DNA from 3 places in the Leclercia sp. genome. Region 1 is predicted to be linked to each of the others. Evidence: predicted binding sites of a transcription regulator. Region 1 holds the regulator's gene; each other region holds the start of a gene.

Evidence for each region. Region 1 encodes CRP, which controls carbon source genes, mostly activating them, when cyclic AMP is high. Its sites were predicted from a motif close to ATGTGANNNNNNTCACAT; they were not measured.
Region 2: a site for CRP is predicted at 3,190-3,207, ahead of udp (uridine phosphorylase). Genes of this name have one in related genera too.
Region 3: a site for CRP is predicted at 4,101-4,118, ahead of V7Q49_RS05285 (PhzF family phenazine biosynthesis protein). Genes of this name have one in related genera too.

What each region holds. Positions count from the first base shown of each region.
Region 1 covers NZ_DAIQCE010000005.1:46,622-53,925, reverse strand. The annotation lists gene argD (bifunctional acetylornithine/succinyldiaminopimelate transaminase) at 1-803, shown strand, start outside; gene V7Q49_RS14485 (YccS/YhfK family putative transporter) at 839-2,926, opposite strand; gene crp (cAMP-activated global transcriptional regulator CRP) at 2,983-3,615, opposite strand; gene V7Q49_RS14475 (OsmC family protein) at 3,925-4,329, shown strand; gene V7Q49_RS14470 (phosphoribulokinase) at 4,393-5,262, opposite strand; gene V7Q49_RS14465 (YheU family protein) at 5,293-5,511, opposite strand; gene V7Q49_RS14460 (hydrolase) at 5,508-6,530, opposite strand; gene mdcA (malonate decarboxylase subunit alpha) at 6,758-7,304, shown strand, end outside.
Region 2 covers NZ_DAIQCE010000014.1:63,989-71,292, forward strand. The annotation lists gene V7Q49_RS21140 (glycoside hydrolase family 1 protein) at 1-281, opposite strand, end outside; gene V7Q49_RS21145 (beta-glucoside-specific PTS transporter subunit IIABC) at 281-2,092, opposite strand; gene V7Q49_RS21150 (dienelactone hydrolase family protein) at 2,273-3,079, opposite strand; gene udp (uridine phosphorylase) at 3,331-4,092, shown strand; gene rmuC (DNA recombination protein RmuC) at 4,232-5,686, shown strand; gene ubiE (bifunctional demethylmenaquinone methyltransferase/2-methoxy-6-polyprenyl-1,4-benzoquinol methylase UbiE) at 5,746-6,501, shown strand; gene ubiJ (ubiquinone biosynthesis protein UbiJ) at 6,515-7,120, shown strand; gene ubiB (ubiquinone biosynthesis regulatory protein kinase UbiB) at 7,117-7,304, shown strand, end outside.
Region 3 covers NZ_DAIQCE010000001.1:1,141,111-1,148,414, reverse strand. The annotation lists gene V7Q49_RS05315 (Csu type fimbrial protein) at 1-493, shown strand, start outside; gene marB (multiple antibiotic resistance protein MarB) at 641-856, opposite strand; gene marA (MDR efflux pump AcrAB transcriptional activator MarA) at 1,032-1,415, opposite strand; gene marR (multiple antibiotic resistance transcriptional regulator MarR) at 1,434-1,868, opposite strand; gene V7Q49_RS05295 (MarC family NAAT transporter) at 2,125-2,790, shown strand; gene V7Q49_RS05290 (sugar transporter) at 2,830-4,026, opposite strand; gene V7Q49_RS05285 (PhzF family phenazine biosynthesis protein) at 4,202-4,990, shown strand; gene V7Q49_RS05280 (PhzF family phenazine biosynthesis protein) at 5,008-5,802, shown strand; gene V7Q49_RS05275 (L-lactate dehydrogenase) at 6,022-6,966, opposite strand; gene V7Q49_RS05270 (GNAT family N-acetyltransferase) at 7,118-7,304, shown strand, end outside.

The sequences.
Region 1 (7,304 bases):
CCTTCCATGGCCGTTCGCTGTTTACCGTGACCGTGGGCGGTCAGCCAAAATATTCCGATGGCTTTGGCCCAAAACCGGCCGACATTATTCACGTCCCGTTTAACGATCTGCATGCGGTGAAAGCGGTGATGGACGATCACACCTGCGCGGTGGTGGTGGAGCCAATTCAGGGTGAAGGCGGCGTAATGGCGGCGACCCCGGAATTCCTGCAGGGGCTGCGCGAGCTGTGCGATCAGCACCAGGCCCTGCTGGTGTTTGATGAAGTACAGAGCGGCATGGGCCGTACCGGGGATCTGTTTGCCTACATGCACTATGGCGTCACGCCGGACATCCTCACCAGCGCCAAAGCGCTCGGCGGCGGTTTCCCGGTCAGCGCGGTGCTCACCACCCAGGATATCGCCTCGGCGTTCCACGTGGGCTCTCACGGCTCCACCTACGGCGGTAATCCGCTGGCCTGTGCGGTAGCCGGCGCGGCCTTCGACATCATCAATACGCCGGAGGTGCTGAGCGGCGTCAACACGAAGCGCGAGCAGTTTGTGAAGCACCTCCAGCAGATCGATGCCGAATATGATGTCTTCAGCGATATTCGCGGCATGGGGCTGTTGATTGGTGCCGAGCTGAAGCCGCAATACAAAGGCCGGGCGCGTGATTTCCTCTACGCCGCCGCCAGTGAAGGGGCGATGGTGCTTAACGCCGGACCGGACGTGATGCGCTTTGCACCGTCGCTGCTGGTGGAGAGCGAGGATATCGACGAAGGGATGAACCGCTTTGCGCAGGCGGTTAAGCGCGTGGTTCAGGCGTAGGCCCGTGCAAGCGTAGCGCCGCCGGGCAAAAAAGCTTAATAGGATGTCCGTTTCAAACGTCGGATCAACCAGATCCCATGATGCGGACGCTGACGCCATGCCACTGACGAGATGGTGTGCATGGTGTTCAGATGCCCCAGGACGCGCTGCAGATGCTGCTCCAGCGTGCTCATGGGGCCCTGCGTCAGGGTCTCTGGCGCTTCCAGAATATTGCTGTCCCCGCTCTCGCCCGGCGCGTCATACTCCAGACGCTGCTGACAGCGTTGCAGCGCAATTTCACACGACTGCAGATAGCGCTGCGCCAGGTCTGGCGTCAGCATCGTATGTTCCCGGGCCAGGGTCGTCATCGCGTTGATATGCTCGACGATAAACTGGCTGTGCGTCACCCACAGCTTCATATCCGCGAGATAGGCCGAATTAAAGCCCGGCTCCTGCATCGCCTGGTTGAGGGAGTTGAACAGGGCGTTGTGCGCCTGGTTGACCTTCATGCGCTGCCAGGCCAGCGGCGTCGGCTGCGGATCGTCGCTGAGGATCAGGCGAATGGCCTCCTGGTCGGCCTCCAGCGCGTCGTGGGCATTCTGGCGCAACAGCCCGCTCTGCCACTGCGGCCACAGCCAGACCATCCCCCCGAAGGCAATCAGGCAGCCAATCAGGGTATCGGCCAGGCGGGCGATAATAAACTGCTCACCGTTCAGGGTCAGCAGCTGCAGGGTATATACCGCCGTGACCGTAAAGCCCACCGTCGCCCAGCCGTAGCTTTTGCGAATGATCAGGTAGCTCCCCAGGGTCACCACCAGCATTCCGGCCAGGGTGTAACCTTCCGGAACGTGGAAGTGCAGGGTGACGCCGGCGATAACCAGCCCCGCCAGGGTGCCGGCCGCCCGGTGGAGAATACGCACCCGCGTCGCGCTGTAGCCGTTTTGCGTCACCAGCAGCACGGTCATTAAGATCCAGTAGGGTTTCGGCAGGTGCAGCGCCACCCCCATCAGGCTGGCGATACTCAGCATCACGCTGATGCGCGCCGCGTTACGCAGGGCGGCAGACTTCAGCGACAGGTAGCTTCGCAGGGCGGGGATCAGCGGCAGGCGTTTCTGCTTATCTGCCATCAGGTCGCGCGGGTAGAGCGGACGCTGCGTGCGCAGCACCCGGGCAATACGGCTGAAGTGCCAGGCGCAGAACTGACCCACCGGGTTTTCCGGGTGCTGGCGGGCGATTTTCTCCAGCGCGCCGAGCTGCTTGTCCATGGTGAAACGGGTGGGGTAGCGATGATAGAGAATGTCGTCAGCCAACACCCGCAGACGGGCCGCCACGGTCTGCGCGTTCCAGCGGATCACCGCTTCGGCGTGGCTGCGCTCCACCAGCTTTTGCACCTCCTTCGGGTGATGCAGGCTGACGGAGATGTGCTCCTGCAAATCCAGCCCCACCTGGAAGGTACGCAGCAGGCGTTTGTATTCATGATTTCTGTTGGCCGCCAGCATATGCAGCTGCTGATAACAGAGGCCGATCAGATCCACTACCTTCTGCTGACGGGCCAGCAGCGGCGGCAGCGATTTTTCAGGATCGGTGTGCTGCGTCAGCAGGGTGTATTTCGCTTCGCAATAATCTGCCAGCTGTTGATAGAGCACGCTCAGCGATTCGCGCAGCGGCTGTTCGCGCCACATCCAGAACCAGAACCAGTTAAACAGCCCGTACCAGAGGGTGCCCAGCGTATAGAGGAGCAGCGGCTCCCAGACCGGCATGTTCCCCGCCAGACTCAGGGTAAAGATGGCTGCAATCAGCGAGGCGGGCAGCAGTCGGGCATGCAGGGCGCTGATCTCAGCCGTGACCCCCAGCGTCATCGCCAGCGCGGTCAGAATGAGCGGCAGCGGAATATCCCGGGCCAGCAGCAGCTGTACGGCCAGGCTACAGCCGGCGAACAGGCACCCGCCAATCGTCAGGCGTTTAAAAAAGCGTTTATGCGGTGTATCCAGACCGGCAATATTGCAGCAGGCAGGAACGAGGGAGAAGAGGAGGCCTTGTTGCAGATGTCCGAGGATCAAACCCACAGCCACGGGGAGACACAACACCAGGGTTTGCCGCAGTGCGTAGTTAACTTCCGGGTGATAGATGAGCCTGCGCCACATGGGGATAGAGACAAAAACGGCGTGTCATCGTGTGATGCCACGCCGTTTTAGCGGAATTAACGTGTTCCGTAAACCACGATGGTTTTACCATGGGCAGAAATCAGGTTTTGATCTTCCAGCATTTTCAGGATACGACCCACTGTCTCACGAGAACATCCGACGATCTGACCAATTTCCTGACGGGTAATTTTAATTTGCATACCGTCCGGGTGGGTCATGGCGTCTGGCTGTTTCGCCAGGTTCAGTAAGGTTTGGGCGATGCGGCCGGTTACGTCGAGGAAGGCGAGGTTACCTACCTTCTCGGACGTGACCTGCAGACGGCGAGCCATCTGCGAAGAGAGGCGCATCAGGATATCCGGGTTCACCTGAATCAGCTGGCGGAATTTCTTATAAGAGATCTCAGCCACTTCACAGGCCGTTTTTGCACGCACCCAGGCGCTACGCTCCTGACCTTCTTCAAACAGGCCCAGTTCGCCGATAAAGTCTCCCTGATTCAGGTAAGAGAGGATCATCTCTTTGCCTTCTTCATCTTTGATCAGCACTGCCACTGAGCCTTTGACGATGTAATACAACGTTTCCGCTTTTTCACCCTGGTGAATCAGCGTGCTCTTCGATGGGTACTTATGAATATGGCAATGAGACAAGAACCATTCGAGAGTCGGGTCTGTTTGCGGTTTGCCAAGCACCATGCGCTGTTATCCTCTGTTATAAGCTGTCTCCAGAGTCTGGCTGTGTACCTGTACTCTGGGGTTGCAATCGAATTCTTTCCCCTGCCTGGGGACGGGCTGTCACAATAATTAGCAGCCTGTAATGTGTGATGTCCTCTGCATACATGTGCAACGTCAATGTATTACTGTAGCATCTCGACTGTTTTAGCATAGCTTTTGCCGCCTGTCTCCTGGTGTCTCGCTTCAGCTTGATGCAGGTCGACTTCCGTTGTCAGAATTGTTGCTGGCGCGTAATCTGTCAGGAAAAATGCAATCCTGGAGTTAATAAAAATGCAAGCACGTGTGAAATGGGTTGAAGGGTTAACGTTCCTCGGTGAGTCGGCTTCCGGGCACCAGATTTTGATGGATGGCAACTCCGGTGACAAAGCGCCAAGCCCGATGGAAGTTGTCCTGATGGCGGCTGGCGGATGCAGCGCAATCGACGTGGTGTCTATCCTGCAAAAAGGGCGTCACGATGTGACCGACTGCGAAGTCAAACTGACCTCAGAGCGTCGTGAAGAGGCGCCGCGCCTGTTCACCCATATCAACCTTCACTTCGTGGTGACCGGCAAAGAGCTGAAAGACGCGGCGGTCTCCCGCGCGGTGGACCTCTCAGCAGAGAAGTACTGCTCCGTGGCGCTGATGCTGGAGAAAGCAGTCAAGATTACCCATTCGTATGAAGTGATCGAGGCGTAATGTTGTGGGGCATCATGCGGTCTGATGCCCTCACCCCGGCCCTCTCCCACAGGCAACTAAACCTCAATCGATCTTCTTGCCTTCCATCAACCGCTGCACCAGCGGCGTCATGATTAACTCCATCGCCAGCCCCATCTTCCCGCCCGGGACCACCAGTGTATTGATGTGCGAAATAAACGAACCCTGCAGCATCGCCAGCAGCCAGGGGTAATCGATATTGTCCAGATTGCGGAAATGGATCACCACAAAGCTCTCGTCGAGCGACGGAATGCCTTTAGCGGCAAAGGGATTTGAGGTATCCACGGTCGGGACGCGCTGGAAGTTGATATGGGTGCGGGAAAACTGCGGCGTCAGGAAGTTAATGTAATCCTCCATCGAGCGCACCACGGAGTCCATCACCGCCTCGCGGGAGTGGCCGCGTTCGCTGGTATCCCGCGTCAGCTTCTGGATCCACTCCAGGTTCACAATCGGTACCACGCCCACCAGCAGATCGACATGGCGCGCCACGTCGTGTTGCGGCGTGACTACGCCACCATGCAGGCCTTCATAAAACAGCACGTCGGTAGGCTCCGGCAGCGGCTGCCAGGGAGTGAAGGTGCCCGGCACCTGGTTCCAGGGTACCGCTTCGTCATAGGTGTGCAGGTATTTGCGCGCCTGGCCGGTGCCGCTTCGCCCGTATTCGGCGAAGGTTTGCTCCAGCAGGCCAAAGTCGTTGGCATCCGGGCCAAAGTAGCTGATGTGTTTGCCCATATCCCGGGCCTTGCGGATGGCCATGTCCATCTCAGGGCGGGTGTAGCGGTGAAAGCTGTCGCCTTCCACTTCCGCGGCACGCAGATGCAGCTGCGAGAAGATCTTACGAAAGGCGAGGCTGGTGGTGGTGGTACCCGCACCACTCGACCCTGTAACGGCAATAACCGGATGTCTGGCGGACATAGCAACTCCCTGAATGGAAAGCGGTCGCGGTTAACCGCGAAATTGATTGCGCGGCATGATGTTGACGGTTTCGTGCAGCTCGGACCACACGACCAGCACCTCACCGCTTTGCAGCTGGCGCCTGACATCAGCGACCTTCTGCTCAAGCGAAAGCTCCTGTTCACCATAATCGGTGCCTTCGCGTAACACAAAGCTTTCAATCAGATTATCCAGCGTTTCGGGAGCCAGATCTTGCCAGGGAATAATCATCTTATGGGTTCCAGGTATGTGGTCAGCCAGTCCGGGATACGCGTTTCCAGCCACATGGTGGGGCGTCGCAGCGTGCCGCCGACAAAGCCCACATGTCCGCCGTGTTCGGTTAGCTGATACTGCACGTTAGCGGGCAAAAATTCCTGTGCCGGTATTGAGTGATGATCCATAAAGGGATCGTCTTTAGCGTGAATAATCAGCACCGGTTTGGTGATCTTGCTGAGCACCGGCATGGCGCTGCACTGGCGATAGTAGTCAATAGCATCGGCAAAACCGTGAATTTTGGCGGTGATCAGATCGTCAAATTCGCGGATGCGGCGCACTTTCTTCAACTGCTGCAGACTGACCGGTAGCGTATCCGGGTAAGCTTTCAGTTTGCGTGCCGCATTGGCTTTGAGCAAGTTAAGCAGATAGCGCTGATAAACGCGCGAAAAGCCCTTCTCCATATGATAGCTGCAGTGTTCCAGCATAAAGGGGGCAGAGACGATGGCGGCGGCGTCCAGAGGAATATTGTCGCCCTCTTTTGCCAGCAGGCAGGCGAGCATGTTTCCGCCCAGCGAATAGCCCACCGCCGCCGTAGGGGCCGGGCCGTGGGTCTCTGCCAGCCAGCGCAAGAACCAGGTACCATCTTCCGTTTCGCCGGAGTGGTAGATGCGTTTCTGGCGATTGGGTTCGCCGCTGCATCCGCGAAAGTGCATCACGACGCCCAGCCAGCCGCGCGCTTTTGCCGCCTCAATCAGACCGTGCGCATAGGGGCTGTGCAGGCTGCCCTCCAGACCATGAAAGACCACCAGCCGGGGTTTGTGCCGGGCCTGAAGCGGATCTTCACTCCAGGCTAAATCAACGAAGTCATCATCCGGCAGGTCAAGGCGCTGCCAGACGGGAGTAAAGAGCACTTTACGACGGATGAGGCGCGGCAGCATGGTCTGCAGGTGTCGATTCGACACGCCGCGCAGGGGCACAAATTCTGCGCTCTCGTCGGGTGCAATGTTGAAGTCTGATGGAATGATTTGGGTCATAACGGTGATGCTAATTATTGTCTGTTATTTACGATACCTTCCGAATTGTACCCCGTTTAGCCTGGTTTTCCGAAACATGAACTGATCCCGATCACAAATATTTACCTTGATTATTACTCTCAGGCTAATGATTCCCCTCTACGCTTAATTGATGCCTTTATCGCCAGGGGGCACACTTAACTCAGCGTTAAGCAAATCTAAAGATGTGCTGAATCAGGAGGTTAACAATGTTATCAGGGCAAACGCCAGCCCGGAACTGGAATACGCGTCGCACTGAAAAAGCGCGCCGCCTGGCTTCCGTCCCGGTGCAGGGCAAGGTACTGCCAACAGGCGACCTTGTCGCCATGCTGGAAAAACTGATCGCCCCGGGCGACAAAGTCGTACTGGAAGGTAATAACCAAAAACAGGCAGATTTTCTTTCACGTTCGCTCGCCGAAGTGAACCCGCAGGTTGTTCACGATCTGCATATGATTATGCCAAGCGTCGGTCGCAGCGAGCACCTGGATATTTTTGAGAAGGGCATCGCCCGCAAACTCGATTTCTCGTTCTCAGGCACCCAAAGCCTGCGCATTTCACAGCTGCTGGAAGATGGGCAACTGGAGATCGGGGCCATCCACACCTACATCGAACTCTACTCCCGCCTGTATGTCGATCTGTCGCCGAACGTGGCGCTGATTGCCGGTTTTAAAGCGGACCGTAAAGGTAACCTCTATACAGGTGCCAGCACCGAGGATACCCCGGCGCTGGTCGAAGCCGCCGCCTTCCATGACGGCA
Region 2 (7,304 bases), on a different contig from region 1:
TCGGCAAAGAGGGCGATATCCTCCTTATAGTGGTGGTAAAAATCGATGCCGCGGCGTTTCGGGTACAACGCATCATTTTTACCTTCAAACGCGTCGCGGATGTTCTCGTCCGTCAGCGCCATATGGCCGCTGTAATCCTTCACGGACAGGTTGGGCTTCCAGGTGATGGCGTCAGCAACGGAAGGCCCTTTGCCATCCACGTTCCATGCCCCTTCAGCCTGATTAGCGGCTATCGCGCCGCCCCATAAAAAACCTTGCGGAAACGGGAGGGATTTCTCCATTACACGGACTCCTTAAGCGTCATGATGATATGCGGATTTGGATTCTTATCGTCGGTATTACCTGGTGTCAGCGAAAAGCGTTCGCCGTTAGTGACCACCATCATCACCACCGGATCGAGCCCGGCGGCAGCAATGGTGTCGAGTGAAAATTCAATCAGCGTGTCACCGCTTTTAACATGCTGGCCCTCCACCACCCGTGGGGAGAAGCCTTCGCCCTGTAGCCTGATGGTGTCGATGCCGATATGGAAAATCAGTTCGACGCCCGCGTCGGTGAGCAGGCTCAGGGCATGACCGCTGTCAAATACGTTCACAATGGTTCCATCCGCCGGGGCCCGCAGCACGCCCTGGGAAGGGATAATCGCAATCCCGTCGCCCATGATTTTGCGGGAGAAAACGTCATCGTTAACCTTCTCAAGCGGGATAATCTGCCCTTCAACCGGGCGGGTGAAGCTCAGCGCGTCGCTGTTTTCAGCCGCTTTATCGCGCCACAGCACGAAGGCGCTGATAAAGGCCACGGCAAAGGATAATCCCGCTCCGGCAAAGGCCCAGACGATGTTCATGGGGTTATCCGGGGAGACAAACATTGAGATGCTGGCAAGGCCAGGGCCCACGAGGGCAAAGGCCTCAATCGCCATCCAGCCGATAAAGGCTCCGCCGACAATACTGCCGAGGATCACGCTGTAGAGCGCTTTTTTATTCAGCAGCGTCACGCCATACAGCGCCGGTTCGGTAATGCCGAACAGGGCGGAGATCCCGGCGGAGAAGGCGGTGGATTTCAGCACCTTATCTTTGCTTTTGAGCGCAATCGCCAGGCATGCGCCGGACTCGGCAATATTGTGCGCCAGAGACGCAGGCAGATAGAGCATCTCGCGCCCAAACTGGCTCATGGAGGCCACGGCGTAGGGCAGCATCGGCTTGTGCATCCCGGCGGCGACCATAAAGGGCAGGGCGGCGGCCAGCAGCCCGGTGGCGACAAAGCCCAGCTTGCCGTAGAGCCATAAAATCACCGTTGCCAGGCCAGCCCCCAGCTCGTAACCCAGCGGGCCCAGGATCAGCAGCGTGACCGGGACCGTCACCAGCAGTGAGAGCATCGGCGAGAGGAAAATGCGCAGCGCGCCGGGGGAGTAGCGGTTGAACAACTTCTCCGTCTGGGCGTAAAAAAGCACGCACAGAATCGCCGGAAACACCTGAGAGGCGTAGGCCACGTTACGCAGATCGAACGACATAAACGCCGCCCCGTCTGCCAGCTGTTTGGTCATTGCCGGCAGCACCATTACGGAAACCGCCGAGACGGCCACCAGCACGTTCACTTTTAGCTTCATCGCCGTGGTGATCGCCACCAGAATAGGCAGAAAGTAGAGCGGCGCGGAGCCGATATTATCCAGGACCTTGTAGGTCGAACTGTCCCGGCTGAGCCAGCCCATCACATCCAGCAACAGCAGCAGCGATTTCAGGACGCCGCCACCGGCAATGGCAGGCACCAGGGGCTGAAAAACGCTGATCACAAAATCGACCACTTGCGCCCCACGGCTGGTTTTGACAGGCGCATGGTGCCCGCCCGCCTGAGGTGAACCCACCAGTGAGCGCACCGCCTCAAAGACCTGCACCACTTCGTGACCAATAATCACTTGGCACTGCACGTTCACGCGCACGCCCAGCACGCCGTCGACCTTTGCCAGCGCTGCTTCGTTCACTTTGCCATTGTCGTACAGACTCAGCCGCAAGCGGGTCGAGCAGTGTTCGATATGTTCGATATTCTCAGCACCGCCGACCTGGGCGATGATTTCCAGCGCTGTTTGCAAGTGGTTCATGTTCTGGCCCCTGTCCCCAGAGCAAAAAAAAAGACCTGAACCCCCTCTCCGCTCGAAAACGGAGAGGGGGTTCAGGTCTTGCCTACGGATCGTAGTTACACGCCTGTGGGTTTTATATCGTCCAGATTGTGTATAAAAGTCAAACAGTCACCTCACTTTGCGTAGCGAAATGTGAGCCGCTTAACCTTTTTTAGCGCCGTACTGCTGGAACCACGCCAGCATCCGCTGCCAGCCATCTTTGGCCGATTCCGCGTGATAGCTCGGGCGATAATCGGCGTTAAAGGCGTGTCCGGCTCCCGGATAAACCACAATTTCCGCCGTTGCGTTTGCCGCGCGCAGCGCATGACGCATGGTCTCTACCGTATCCAGCGGGATCCCGGTATCTTCTGCGCCATAGAGTCCGAGGACGGGCGCGTTCAAATCGGTCGCAATATCGACCGGATGCTTCGGTGAATTCAGCGACTTTTCGCCCACCAGCTTGCCATACCACGCCACGGCAGCTTTCAGCTGCGGGTTGTGCGCGGCATACAGCCAGCTGATGCGTCCGCCCCAGCAGAAGCCGGTTGCCAGCAGACGATGGGGATCGCCACCGTTGCGCGCCGCCCAGTTGGCGACATGGTCGAGATCCGCCAGCACCTGCGCGTCCGGCACTTTACTTACCAGATTGCTGAACAGGGTGGGAATGTCGTTGTAATCGTTCGGATCGCCCTGACGGAAATAGAGCTCAGGCGCGACGGCCAGATAGCCTTCCAGCGCCAGACGACGGCAGAGATCGCGAATATGCTCGTGTACACCAAAAATTTCCTGAATCACGATGACGATCGGCAATTCCCCTTGCGCATTTTTGGGCCGGGCATGGTAAGCGGGCATATTATCGCCCTGAGTCGGAATGGAGGTTTCCCCGGCGGTAATCGCCTCGTCGGGAGTGGTGACAACGGTTGAGGTCTGCAGGTCAGCAGCAGGGGCAAATCCAGATGTTCCAGTCATGGCATTCTCCGTACCAATTAGCGCAAAAGTAAATATAGTCCGCAGGTTAACAATCCACAGTGCCCGAAACAGGCTATCTTTTGTGCAACAGATAACGATATAACTCGTTAATGTGATGTTAATCACTATTTCATGGTAATTAACTGCAATCAATTTTATTCATGGTGATGTCTGTCACGAAACTAAGCCGCTTCCTTCGGTAAAGTACCGCTTTGCTTCTGCTGACAAACTGACCCACAGAGGAGTTTTCTATGTCTAAGTCTGATGTTTTTCATCTCGGCCTCACTAAAAACGATTTACAAGGGGCTACGCTCGCTATCGTCCCTGGCGATCCTGAGCGTGTGGAAAAGATCGCCGCGCTGATGGATAAGCCGGTTAAGCTGGCAGCCCATCGCGAATTTACGACCTGGCGGGCAGAGCTGGATGGCAAAGCGGTGATCGTGTGCTCTACCGGTATCGGTGGCCCGTCTACCTCTATTGCCGTTGAAGAGCTGGCGCAGCTGGGCATCCGTACTTTCCTGCGTATCGGTACAACCGGTGCGATCCAGCCGCACATCAACGTTGGCGATGTGCTGGTCACTACCGCGTCCGTGCGTCTGGACGGCGCGAGCCTGCACTTTGCGCCAATGGAGTTCCCGGCAGTGGCCGATTTCGAATGCACCACCGCGCTGGTGGAAGCCGCGAAATCCGTTGGTGCGACCACGCACGTTGGCGTGACCGCCTCCTCTGATACCTTCTACCCGGGCCAGGAGCGCTACGATACCTTCTCTGGTCGCGTAGTCAGCCGTTTCAAAGGCTCGATGGAAGAGTGGCAGTCTATGGGCGTGATGAACTACGAAATGGAATCTGCCACGCTGCTGACCATGTGCGCAAGCCAGGGTCTGCGTGCCGGTATGGTTGCGGGTGTGATTGTTAACCGTACCCAGCAAGAGATCCCGAACGCCGAGACCATGAAGCAGACCGAAAGCCACGCGGTGAAAATCGTGGTGGAAGCGGCCCGCCGCCTGCTGTAATTTCCCCTTTTCTTTGCCAAAGGCCGACCTGTTCGGCCTTTTTCTTTGCGTAGCGCCTCGCAGAAAACCCTTTTCAAACTGGACGTTTATACAGCACAATTCTATTTTGTGCGGGTCATACCTTGATGCAGGGGGCGTCGTGGATATTTCCATCCTTTTTTATGCCGTTATTGCGCTGGTCAGCGTCGGCGTGGGCTGGTTGTTCGCCAGCTATCAGCATGCGCAGCAGAAGGCCGATCAGCTTGCCGAACGTGAAGAGATGGTGGCCGATCTCAGTGCATTACGACAGAACATAGCCCAGAGCGGACACTGGCGCGACGAATGCGAGCTGCTCAACAACGAGCTGCGCAATTTGCGGGATATCAATACCTCGCTGGAAGCCGACCTGCGCGAAGTCACCACCCGGCTGGAGTCCACCCAGCTGCATGCGGAAGACAAAATTCGCCAGATGATGAACAGCGAACAGCGCCTGAGCGAGCAGTTCGAAAACCTCGCCAACCGTATTTTTGAGCAGAGTAACCGCCGCGTCGATGAACAAAACCGCCAGAGCCTGAACGGCCTGCTGTCGCCCCTGCGCGAACAGCTGGACGGCTTTCGTCGTCAGGTGCAGGACAGCTTTGGCCAGGAGGCGCGGGAGCGGCACACGCTGGCCCATGAAATCCGCAACCTCCAGCAGCTGAATGCCCAGATGGCGCAGGAGGCAATCAACCTCACTAAGGCCTTGAAAGGCGATAATAAAACCCAGGGCAACTGGGGCGAAGTGGTTCTGACCCGCGTGCTGGAGGCCTCTGGCCTGCGCGAGGGCCACGAATATCAAACCCAGGTCAGTATTGAAACCGAGACCCGCGCGCGGATGCAGCCCGACGTCATTGTCCGTCTGCCGCAGGAGAAGGACGTGGTCATCGACGCCAAAATGACCCTGGTGGCCTATGAGCGCTACTTCAACGCCGAAGACGACTACACCCGCGAGTCGGCGCTGCAGGAGCATATCGCCTCGGTGCGTAACCATATCCGCCTGCTGGGGCGCAAAGACTATCAGCAGCTGCCCGGCCTGCGTTCGCTTGATTACGTGCTCATGTTTATCCCGGTTGAACCGGCCTTCTTACTGGCGCTGGACCGCCAGCCGGAGCTGATCTCCGAGGCGCTGAAAAACAACATCATGCTGGTCAGCCCTACCACGCTGCTGGTGGCGCTGCGCACCATTGCTAATCTGTGGCGCTATGAGCATCAGAGCCGCAATGCCCAGCAGATTGCCGATCGCGCCAGCCGGCTGTATGACAAAATGCGCCTGTTCGTCGATGACATGTCGTCGGTGGGGCAGAGCCTGGATCGCGCCCAGGATAACTACCGTCAGGCGATGAAAAAGCTGGCCTCCGGGCGCGGCAACTTGCTGGCGCAGGCCGAATCGTTCCGTAGCCTGGGTGTGGAAGTAAAACGCGAGATTAATCCGGAATTGGTCGAACAGGCTACGTCGCAGGATGAAGAGTACCGGCTGCGCAGTGACGAGCCAGTTCAAAATACAAACAATACCTTAGCAGACGCGCAGGCGTCGGCAGACCCCCTGGAGCGTTATTCCGGGGTGGTTGAATCGTAGGGCAAATGCGCCCAATCTGTTACACTTCTCAAACATTTGACTGATAAGCAGGCTCTGAGATGGTTGAAGATTCACAAGACACAACGCACTTTGGCTTTCAGACTGTCGCTAAAGCGCAGAAAGCTGACATGGTGGCCCACGTATTCCATTCCGTGGCGGCGAAGTACGATGTAATGAATGACCTGATGTCATTCGGCATTCATCGCTTGTGGAAGCGCTTCACTATTGACTGTAGCGGCGTGCGTCGTGGACAAACCGTGCTGGATCTGGCCGGCGGCACCGGCGACCTGACAGCGAAATTCTCGCGTCTGGTAGGCGAAACGGGCCGCGTTGTGCTGGCTGATATCAACGACTCCATGCTGAAAATGGGTCGTGAAAAGCTGCGCAATATCGGCGTGGTCGGCAACGTTGAGTATGTCCAGGCGAACGCGGAAGCGCTGCCTTTTCCGGATAACACCTTTGACTGCATCACCATCTCTTTCGGTCTGCGTAACGTCACCGATAAAGAGAAAGCGCTGCGTTCCATGTACCGCGTGCTGAAACCGGGTGGACGTCTGCTGGTGCTGGAGTTCTCGAAACCGATTATCGAGCCGCTGAGCAAAGCCTACGACGCCTATTCGTTCCACATTCTGCCGCGCATTGGCGAAATGGTGGCGAACGACGCAGACAGCTATCGCTACCTGGCTGAATCCATCCGTATGCACCCAAATCAGGACACCTTAAAAGCCATGATGCAGGATGCAGGCTTTGACAATGTTGACTACTTCAACATGACGGCAGGCGTTGTCGCGCTGCATCGCGGTTATAAGTTCTGAGTGGAGGTGGCAAATGCCGTTTAAACCCTTGATCACAGCCGGTGTGGAAAACGTACTGAATACCTTTCTGTACCGGTCTCCTGCGCTGAAAACGGCGCGTCAGCGTCTGAACGGCAAAGTGCTGCGGGTAGTGTTAAAAGAGTTTTCGACCCCGCTGGTGCTGGTGTTCAGCGAGCGTCAGCTCGATGTGCTGGGGGAGTGGGAAGGCGAGGCCGACTGCTCCGTCATCACCCATATGAACACGCTGCCCAAACTGCGCGATCGCCAGCAGCTTACCGCCCTGATCCGCAGCGGCGAGCTGGAGGTCGAAGGCGACATCCAGGTGGTGCAAAATTTCGTCGCGCTGGCCGATCTGGCCGAATTTGACCCGGCTGAACTGCTGGCACCCTGGACTGGCGATATTGCCGCCGAGGGGATCGGTAAAGTGCTGCGCGGCGGGGCCTCGTTGCTGAAGAAGGGTTTTCAGCGCCAGCAGCGCTATGCCGCAGAAGTCCTGACCGAGGAGTGGCGCATGGCGCCGGGGCCGCTGGAAGCGGCATGGTTCGCAGAAGAGACCGCCGCGGTTGCGCGTTCGGTTGATGCACTGACAAAACGGCTTGAAAAACTGGAGGGCAAATGACGCCTGGTGAAATTCGGCGCCTCTACTTTATCATCCGCACCTTTTTAAGTTACGGGCTCGACGAGCTTATCCCCCGGATGCGCATCACACTGCCGCTGCGTATCTGGCGGCGAACGCTATTCTGGATGCCAAATCGCCATCAGGACAAACTGCTTGGTGAGCGACTGCGTCTGGCGCTTCAGGA
Region 3 (7,304 bases), on a different contig from region 1:
CACACCGATACAGATTTCGTATACTTCAGCGAGTTCACTGCAGGCGCTCCCGGCCTGCGGCGCGCTGCACGGTACGACCCTCACTGACCAGATTAGCGCCTCAGCGACGGTCAAAAACGGCTGTGAGATCGTCAATGTCGATGAGATGGCATTTGGCGCTAAAAGCCCGGCTCAGGGAGGATTGTTACAGGCATCATCGACGGCCAATATTGCCGTCCGGTGCCCGACCGGTACATCCTATGCTGTCAGCCTGGGCCATGGCATGCACGCTGAGGGCAACCTGCGTTCCCTGTGCCATAACGGCGAATGTATCAACTATATCCTGTATCAGGACGCCGCCCGCTCTGTTGAATGGACCGCGGATAATCCGGAAAAACAGTACTCCAGCGATGGGCAAGTGCAAAACCTGGTGGTTTACGGTTCCGTTCCTGCGCAGAAATGGCCATCAGCGGGGGGGTATACCGACACCGTCGTCATTAGGGTGACCTATTAAATCCTGCAATTCTGGAGCATGAGATTAGGCCAGCTAATCCTGGCGCGCCCGGAAACAAAAAGAGTCCGCATATTTGCGGACTCTTTCGATGAAGCCTCGTTAATTCCGTCCAACTTCTGGGAGTCAGTACCGGGCGGAGCAAACGAATCAGGAGCGCTGATTGTAATACGGCACGCCTAACTCGTCGGATTTGTCGCTGCCTGCGCCCATATGGTTAAAGTCATAAGGCGACTGGCCATTGGCCGTTGGCAGGATCATGGTGTCGCGGCTGCTCTGCGGCGTGACACCGGGAGTTTGCTCCGCAAAACTCTGGCCAGAGACCAGCACCAGGGCGGTGAAAACAGCGGAAGCGAATAGTTTCATAATTTCCTCGATACGTCTTAAAGACTATCCCATTAGGCTATTTTATTTGCCATTTTGAACCTGGGCAGTGCTCACAATCCTCACGTACTTAAAGTACGCTCCGGTTGTTCCGCGCTGTCCGTGTTCAAACTGTCTGCAACAATTACGCCTACTGGGATAGCCTTAATACAGGCGATTAGCAGTTACAGTGATTGATCGGAAGCAGATACCGGGATTCCCCATGCATATTGGTGATGCGATATTTATGCGGTGGAACGTCAAAGTAATTCTTGAACGTGCGGGTCAGCGTTTGTTGTGATTCGAACCCGTAACGCTCAGCCAGATACAGGATCGGCTCGTTACTTTCTTTCAGTTTCTGTGCGATTTCCGTTAATTTGCGGCTGCGGATGTACTGGCCTAATGAGTGACCGGTCTCTTTTTTGAACATCCGTTGCAGGTGCCATTTTGAGTAACCTGAACGCTCAGACACTTTCTCAAGCGAGAGCGGTGACTCCAGGTTATCTTCGATCCAGCCCAAAATGCTATGAATAGTGATGGCGTCAGTATTGCGTCTGGACATCGTCATACCTCTTTCTGTTTACGGCAGGATTTTCTTAAGCAAATGCTCAAGAGTTGCCACTTCATCCGCCGTTAAGTTTTTTGTTAGTTCCTGGTGCAGTTTTTGTCCTACTAATTGATGACATTGTTCACACATTGCCGCGCCGTCGCTGGTCAGCTGCACCAGCACGCCGCGTTTGTCATTCGGATTCGGGCGGCGTTCAATCCACCCCTTGCAGACCAGCCGATCCATCATGCGCGTCAGCGCGCCGAGGTCGACAGATAAGATCTTCTTCAGCTCAACCGGGGTGATACACACTTCGCAGCGCACAGAACAGAGCACTTTAAACTGGGTTGCGGTGATATCCAGCGGTGACAGATAGTCATTGAGCAGGCGGTCTTTCTTCTGGTTAACCATATAGATAAGCCGACCCAGCGGAATAATTTCGTTGAAGAGGTCACTGGTGCTTTTCACAATGGTTGCCCTGGCAAGTAGTTTAATCACGGCAGATATTATTGCTCAGGCAACTATAAGTCAACTGAATGCATTAGCTTATGACACGATTTGCTAAAGCGATTCAGATCACTTTTTTGCCCACTTATCAGGTCGTCATATCACTGGGATAAATTGATTTCGGGGCGAAAATATTACTTACGATGCGCGCATAGCTTAAAGCGGGGGTTTAACCCTATACTTGCGGGTGGAATTATGAAAAGGAAGACTCTGTAAAATGGTTGATTTATTTAAAGCAATTGGCCTTGGGCTGGTGGTATTGCTGCCCCTGGCTAACCCGTTAACCACCGTTGCGCTGTTCCTCGGTCTCGCAGGCGATATGAACCGTGAACAGCGTAATCACCAGTCGCTGATGGCCTCCGTTTACGTCTTCGCGATCATGATGGTGGCGTATTACGCCGGGCAGCTGGTGATGAACACCTTCGGGATTTCCATTCCCGGTCTGCGTATTGCGGGTGGTCTGATTGTGGCGTTTATCGGTTTCAGGATGCTGTTCCCGGCGCCTAAATCACCAGATGATGCTGACGCGCAGGACGCGCTGGATGATAAGCAGGGGCGACCGGCCCCGAACATCGCCTTCGTGCCGCTGGCGATGCCCAGCACCGCGGGTCCGGGGACCATTGCGATGATCATCAGCTCCGCCTCGACGGTGCGCAGTGGTTCTGCCTTCCCGGACTGGGTGATCATGGTTGCCCCGACGCTGATTTTCGCCCTTATCGGCGTGATCCTGTGGGGCTGTTTGCGTAGCTCGGGGGCGATTATGCGCTGGGTGGGTAAAGACGGTATCGAAGCCATCTCTCGTCTGATGGGCTTCCTGCTGGTCTGCATGGGCGTGCAGTTTATTATCAACGGCGTGCTGGAAATTATTAAAAACTACCCGTAAAACCAGGACCGGGTGACATTCTGCCACCCGGTCACCTCATTAGCCGTGATGCGGCTGCTCTTCCAGGGCGACGGGCCATTTGCGGAAGATCAGCACCGACCAGATCAACGCCGCCAGCGCCGGGATCGCCCCCAGATAGCCGATCGACGCCATCGACAGATGCAGGATCACCTGATTACCCACCAGCGCGCCTGCGCCAATCCCCAGATTAAAAATCCCTGAGAACAGCGCCATTGCCACGTCTGTGGCATCCGGGGCCAGGGCCAGCACTTTCACCTGCATCCCAAGACCGATAATCATGATCGCCACGCCCCAGACGATGCTCAGCAACGCGAGATGGGTCTCACTCCCCGAGGCGGGCAGCAGCAGGAGCAGACACGCCAGCAGCAGGCCGATGGCGCTGCTCACCAGCAGCGAGGCGTGGCGGTTGCCGAGCTTGCCAAACAGCAGGCTACCGATGATTCCCGCGCCGCCCAGCAGCAACAATAAGACGGTGGCAAAGCTGGCGCTAAACCCGGCGATGGTCTGCACAAACGGCTCGATGTAGCTGTAGGCGGTGTAGTGGGCGGTGACCACCACGACCGTCAGCAGATACAGGCTCATCAGGGCCGGACGACGCATCAGCAGCGGCAGGCTTTTCAGCGATCCGGAGTGTTCGCTCGGCAGTTTTGGCAGCAGTTTAATCAGGCACAGCAGGGTGAACAGCGCCCCGAGCCCGATAACGAAAAAGGTGGTACGCCAGCCGAACATCTGCCCGACAATGCGCCCGAGCGGCAGCCCGAGCACCATCGCCAGCGCGGTGCCGGTCGCCAGCAGGCTCAGCGCCTGGGCGCGTTTCCCGGCCGGGGCCAGGCGGATCGCCAGCGAGGCGGTGATCGACCAGAAGATGGCGTGCGCAAAGGCAATGCCGATTCGGCTTATCACCAGCACCGTGAAGTTCCACGCCAGGAAGGACAGCACGTGGCTGGCGATAAACAGCACGAACAGGCCGATCAGCAGTTTGCGCCGCTCCATCTGGCTGGTGAGCAGCATAAAGGGTAACGACATCATCGCCACCACCCAGGCATAGATGGTCAGCATGATCCCCACCTGCGCGGTCTCCATGCCGAAGCTGCTGGCGATATCCGAGAGCAGGCCGACGGGGACAAATTCAGTGGTGTTAAAGATAAAGGCGGCGACGGCGAGCGTCACCACCCGTAGCCACGCCACCCTGCGGGAAACGGTGTTGATTGTCATAGGGATGTCCGGGAGTCGTTACGTCAATGAGGTGGGGCGATCTTAAAACCATCACTGCTGAAAATACAATCATTTTGTGATGCAGATCTCACTAAGCTCCCGAAGTAATCGCTGGTGAAAGAGGATATTTTCCGTAAATATAGGATGCAACATAACGTTAACAATGGGTCAGGCGATGCGGGAAATTGAGTTTTATCTGGTCGATGCGTTTAGTGAAGGTTCATTTGGCGGCAACCCGGCGGCGGTGTGCCCGTTGCCTGAATGGCTGCCGGACGAGACGCTGCTCAGCATGACGCGGGAGCACAACCAGTCGGAGACCGCTTTTTTCGTGCGCCAGCGGGAGGGTATTGAGCTGCGCTGGTTCACCACCCAAGGCGAGGTCAACCTCTGCGGTCACGCCACCCTGGCCACCGCCTGGGTATTGTTTAACGAACTGGACTATCCCGACGCCCGCATCCATTTTGATACCGCATCCGGCCAGCTTACCGTCAGTCGTGACAGCGACTGGCTGACGCTCGATTTCCCGGCCTGTCCGAGCGAGCCGCAGACCCCGCCGGCAGAAATGCTTGCCGCGCTTGGGATCCAGCAGTACGTCGAGGCCCGCAAGGGGCGCGCCTGGGTGCTGGTGCTGGAGGATCGCCAGCAGGTTGAGGCGGTCGCGCCGGACATCAACGCTATGACGCCCGGCGAACATAAAGTGTCGATCACCGCGCGCGGCGAGGGGGAGTACGATTTTGTCAGCCGCTTTTTCTCGCCGGGTGCGGCGCTGTGGGAAGATCCGGTTACCGGCTCGGCGCACACCATGCTGATCCCATACTGGAGTGAAAAACTGAATAAAACCTCGCTCTTTGCCCGGCAGGTCTCTGCCCGTGGCGGCGATGTCCGTTGTGAACGGAAGGGCGACCGGGTATTAATGAGCGGCAGGGCATCGCTGTATATGAAAGGTCATCTGTTTTTACGCTAACTATAAGGGTTAACCCAATGAAAGAAATTGAATTTTATCTGGTCGATGCGTTTAGCGATCGCGCGTTTGGTGGGAATCCTGCAGCCGTTTGCCCCCTCGAGGAGTGGCTGCCGGATGACGTGCTGTTAAAGATGGCCCAGCAGCATAACCAGTCGGAAACCGCGTTTTTCGTGCGCACCGACGCGGGCTTTGAACTGCGCTGGTTTACAACGCAGTACGAAATTAACCTCTGCGGGCACGCCACGCTCGCCAGCGCCCACGTGATTTTTGAGTATCTGGACTATCCGCACACCGAGATTGTCTTCTCCACCCGCTTCGTCGGCGACCTGAAGGTCAACCGCAACGGCGACTGGCTGACGCTTAACTTCCCGGCGTGGACCAGCGAGGCGGTAGACAATCCGCCGGAACTGCTGTTCAGCGCCCTCGGGATCGCCGGGGCGAAAGAGGTGCGGGCAGGGCGCGACTACATGGTGGTGCTGGAAAACCAGCATCAGGTAGAGGCGCTGACTCCGGATATCGACGGCATGATGCCGCTGGGTAAAATGGTTTGCGTCACCGCCCCCGGGGATGAGTATGACTTTGTCAGCCGCTTCTTCTGCCCGGGCGAGTCGGTGGCGGAAGATCCGGTGACCGGCTCCGCCCACAGCATGCTGATCCCCTACTGGAGCGAGAAGCTGGGTAAAACCTCGCTGCAAGCGCGGCAGGTCTCTCCCCGCGGCGGCGATCTGCGCTGTGAGTTGAAGGGCGACCGGGTACTGATTGGCGGCCAGGCGGCGCTCTATCTCAAGGGCACCGTGTTCCTGCGGAGGTAAAAGCAAAACGACAACCTCAGGTTGTCGTTTTTAGTGTTTGCTCCCTCTCACCGCCCGGCGGCGCTGCGCTTGCACGGGCCTACGAAAAGCCCCGAAATGTAGGCCGGGTAAGGCGTAGCCGCTACCCGGCAAACCGTCATTACCAGCGCTCTGCATATCGCCCTGTTTCTGTCAGAGTTAAGCCAGCTGGATGCCACTCTGACCCTGGCGCCTTAAGGTTCAGGGCAGACGGGCGATATTGGCTCTGATCACCTCCGCCGAATGGCGGAATTTTTGCAGTTCATCGTCTGCCAGCTTCAGCTCAATGATCTGCTGAACGCCGCTCTGCGCCAGCACCGCGGGCACACCGATCGCCACGTCGTCCACGCCATACTCCCCGTCCAGAATGCAGGAGATCGCCAGCGCCCGGTGGCTGCCGGTGAAGATATTGCGGCAGATTTCCGCGATGGTGGCGGCGATGCCGTACTCCGTGCAGCCTTTGCGGGCGTAGATCTCAAACCCCTGTTTGCGCACGCGCTCGGCCAGTTGATCAAAATCCAGTGTTTTGCCGGTGTGGCGTTGATAGACCTCTGCAATCGGCGAGCCGTAGACCGACGAATGGGACCAGACCGGAAACTGCGTATCCCCATGCTCGCCAAGAATAAAGGCGTCGATGCTCTGCGCGCCGATATCCAGCGCCTGCGCCAGGTTACGCCGCAGACGGGTGGTATCGAGCCAGACGCCGGTGCCAATCACCTGATGACGCGGCAGGCCGGAGAGTTGCCACACCTGCCAGGTGATGATGTCGCACGGGTTAGTCGCAATCAGAAAAATGCCGTTAAACCCGCCCGCCATCATCTGCGGCACAATACTTTTCACGATGCTGGCCGTGGCGGTGAGCTCATCCAGCCGCGTCTGTCCCGGCTTGAGGGCACCGCCGGAGACGGTGATCACCGCGATGTCCACATCGGCACAGTCGCTCGCTTCACGAGTGGAGATGGTCATCATGCCCGGCATATAGGCGGCGGCATCCGACAGATCCCAGGCGTGGCCTTCGCTGCGCGGCTGGTTGATATCCACCAACAGCAGCTCTTCGCAGATATTCTGGTTCAACAGGGCATAGGCGGCGGAGGTCCCGACGTTACCGGCCCCGATAATCATCACTTTGCGGGCTTTGGTGTTCATTGTTTTTCCTGAGATTTTAACCATGATTGTGCCCAAACTTACGCCGCAGGCGCAGGGGGTGCAATGGCTGACGGCAGCTATAAGTTAAAAATATGCCCTACAGCCTGCCGCCGGACGTTATGGTGGGAAAAAACGACAAAAGGAGCCTGCCATGTATTCCATTACCTCAGAATCGCCCGCCCATCCGGATATCACCACCCTGATTGCCGACCTCGACAGCTACCAGAGCACGCTCTATCCGGCGGAAAGCAACCATCTGCTGGATCTGACCGGGCTGCCCGAGCACAGCCTGATCATGATGGTGATCCGCGATCGCCAGCTTAACGCCGTCGGCTGCG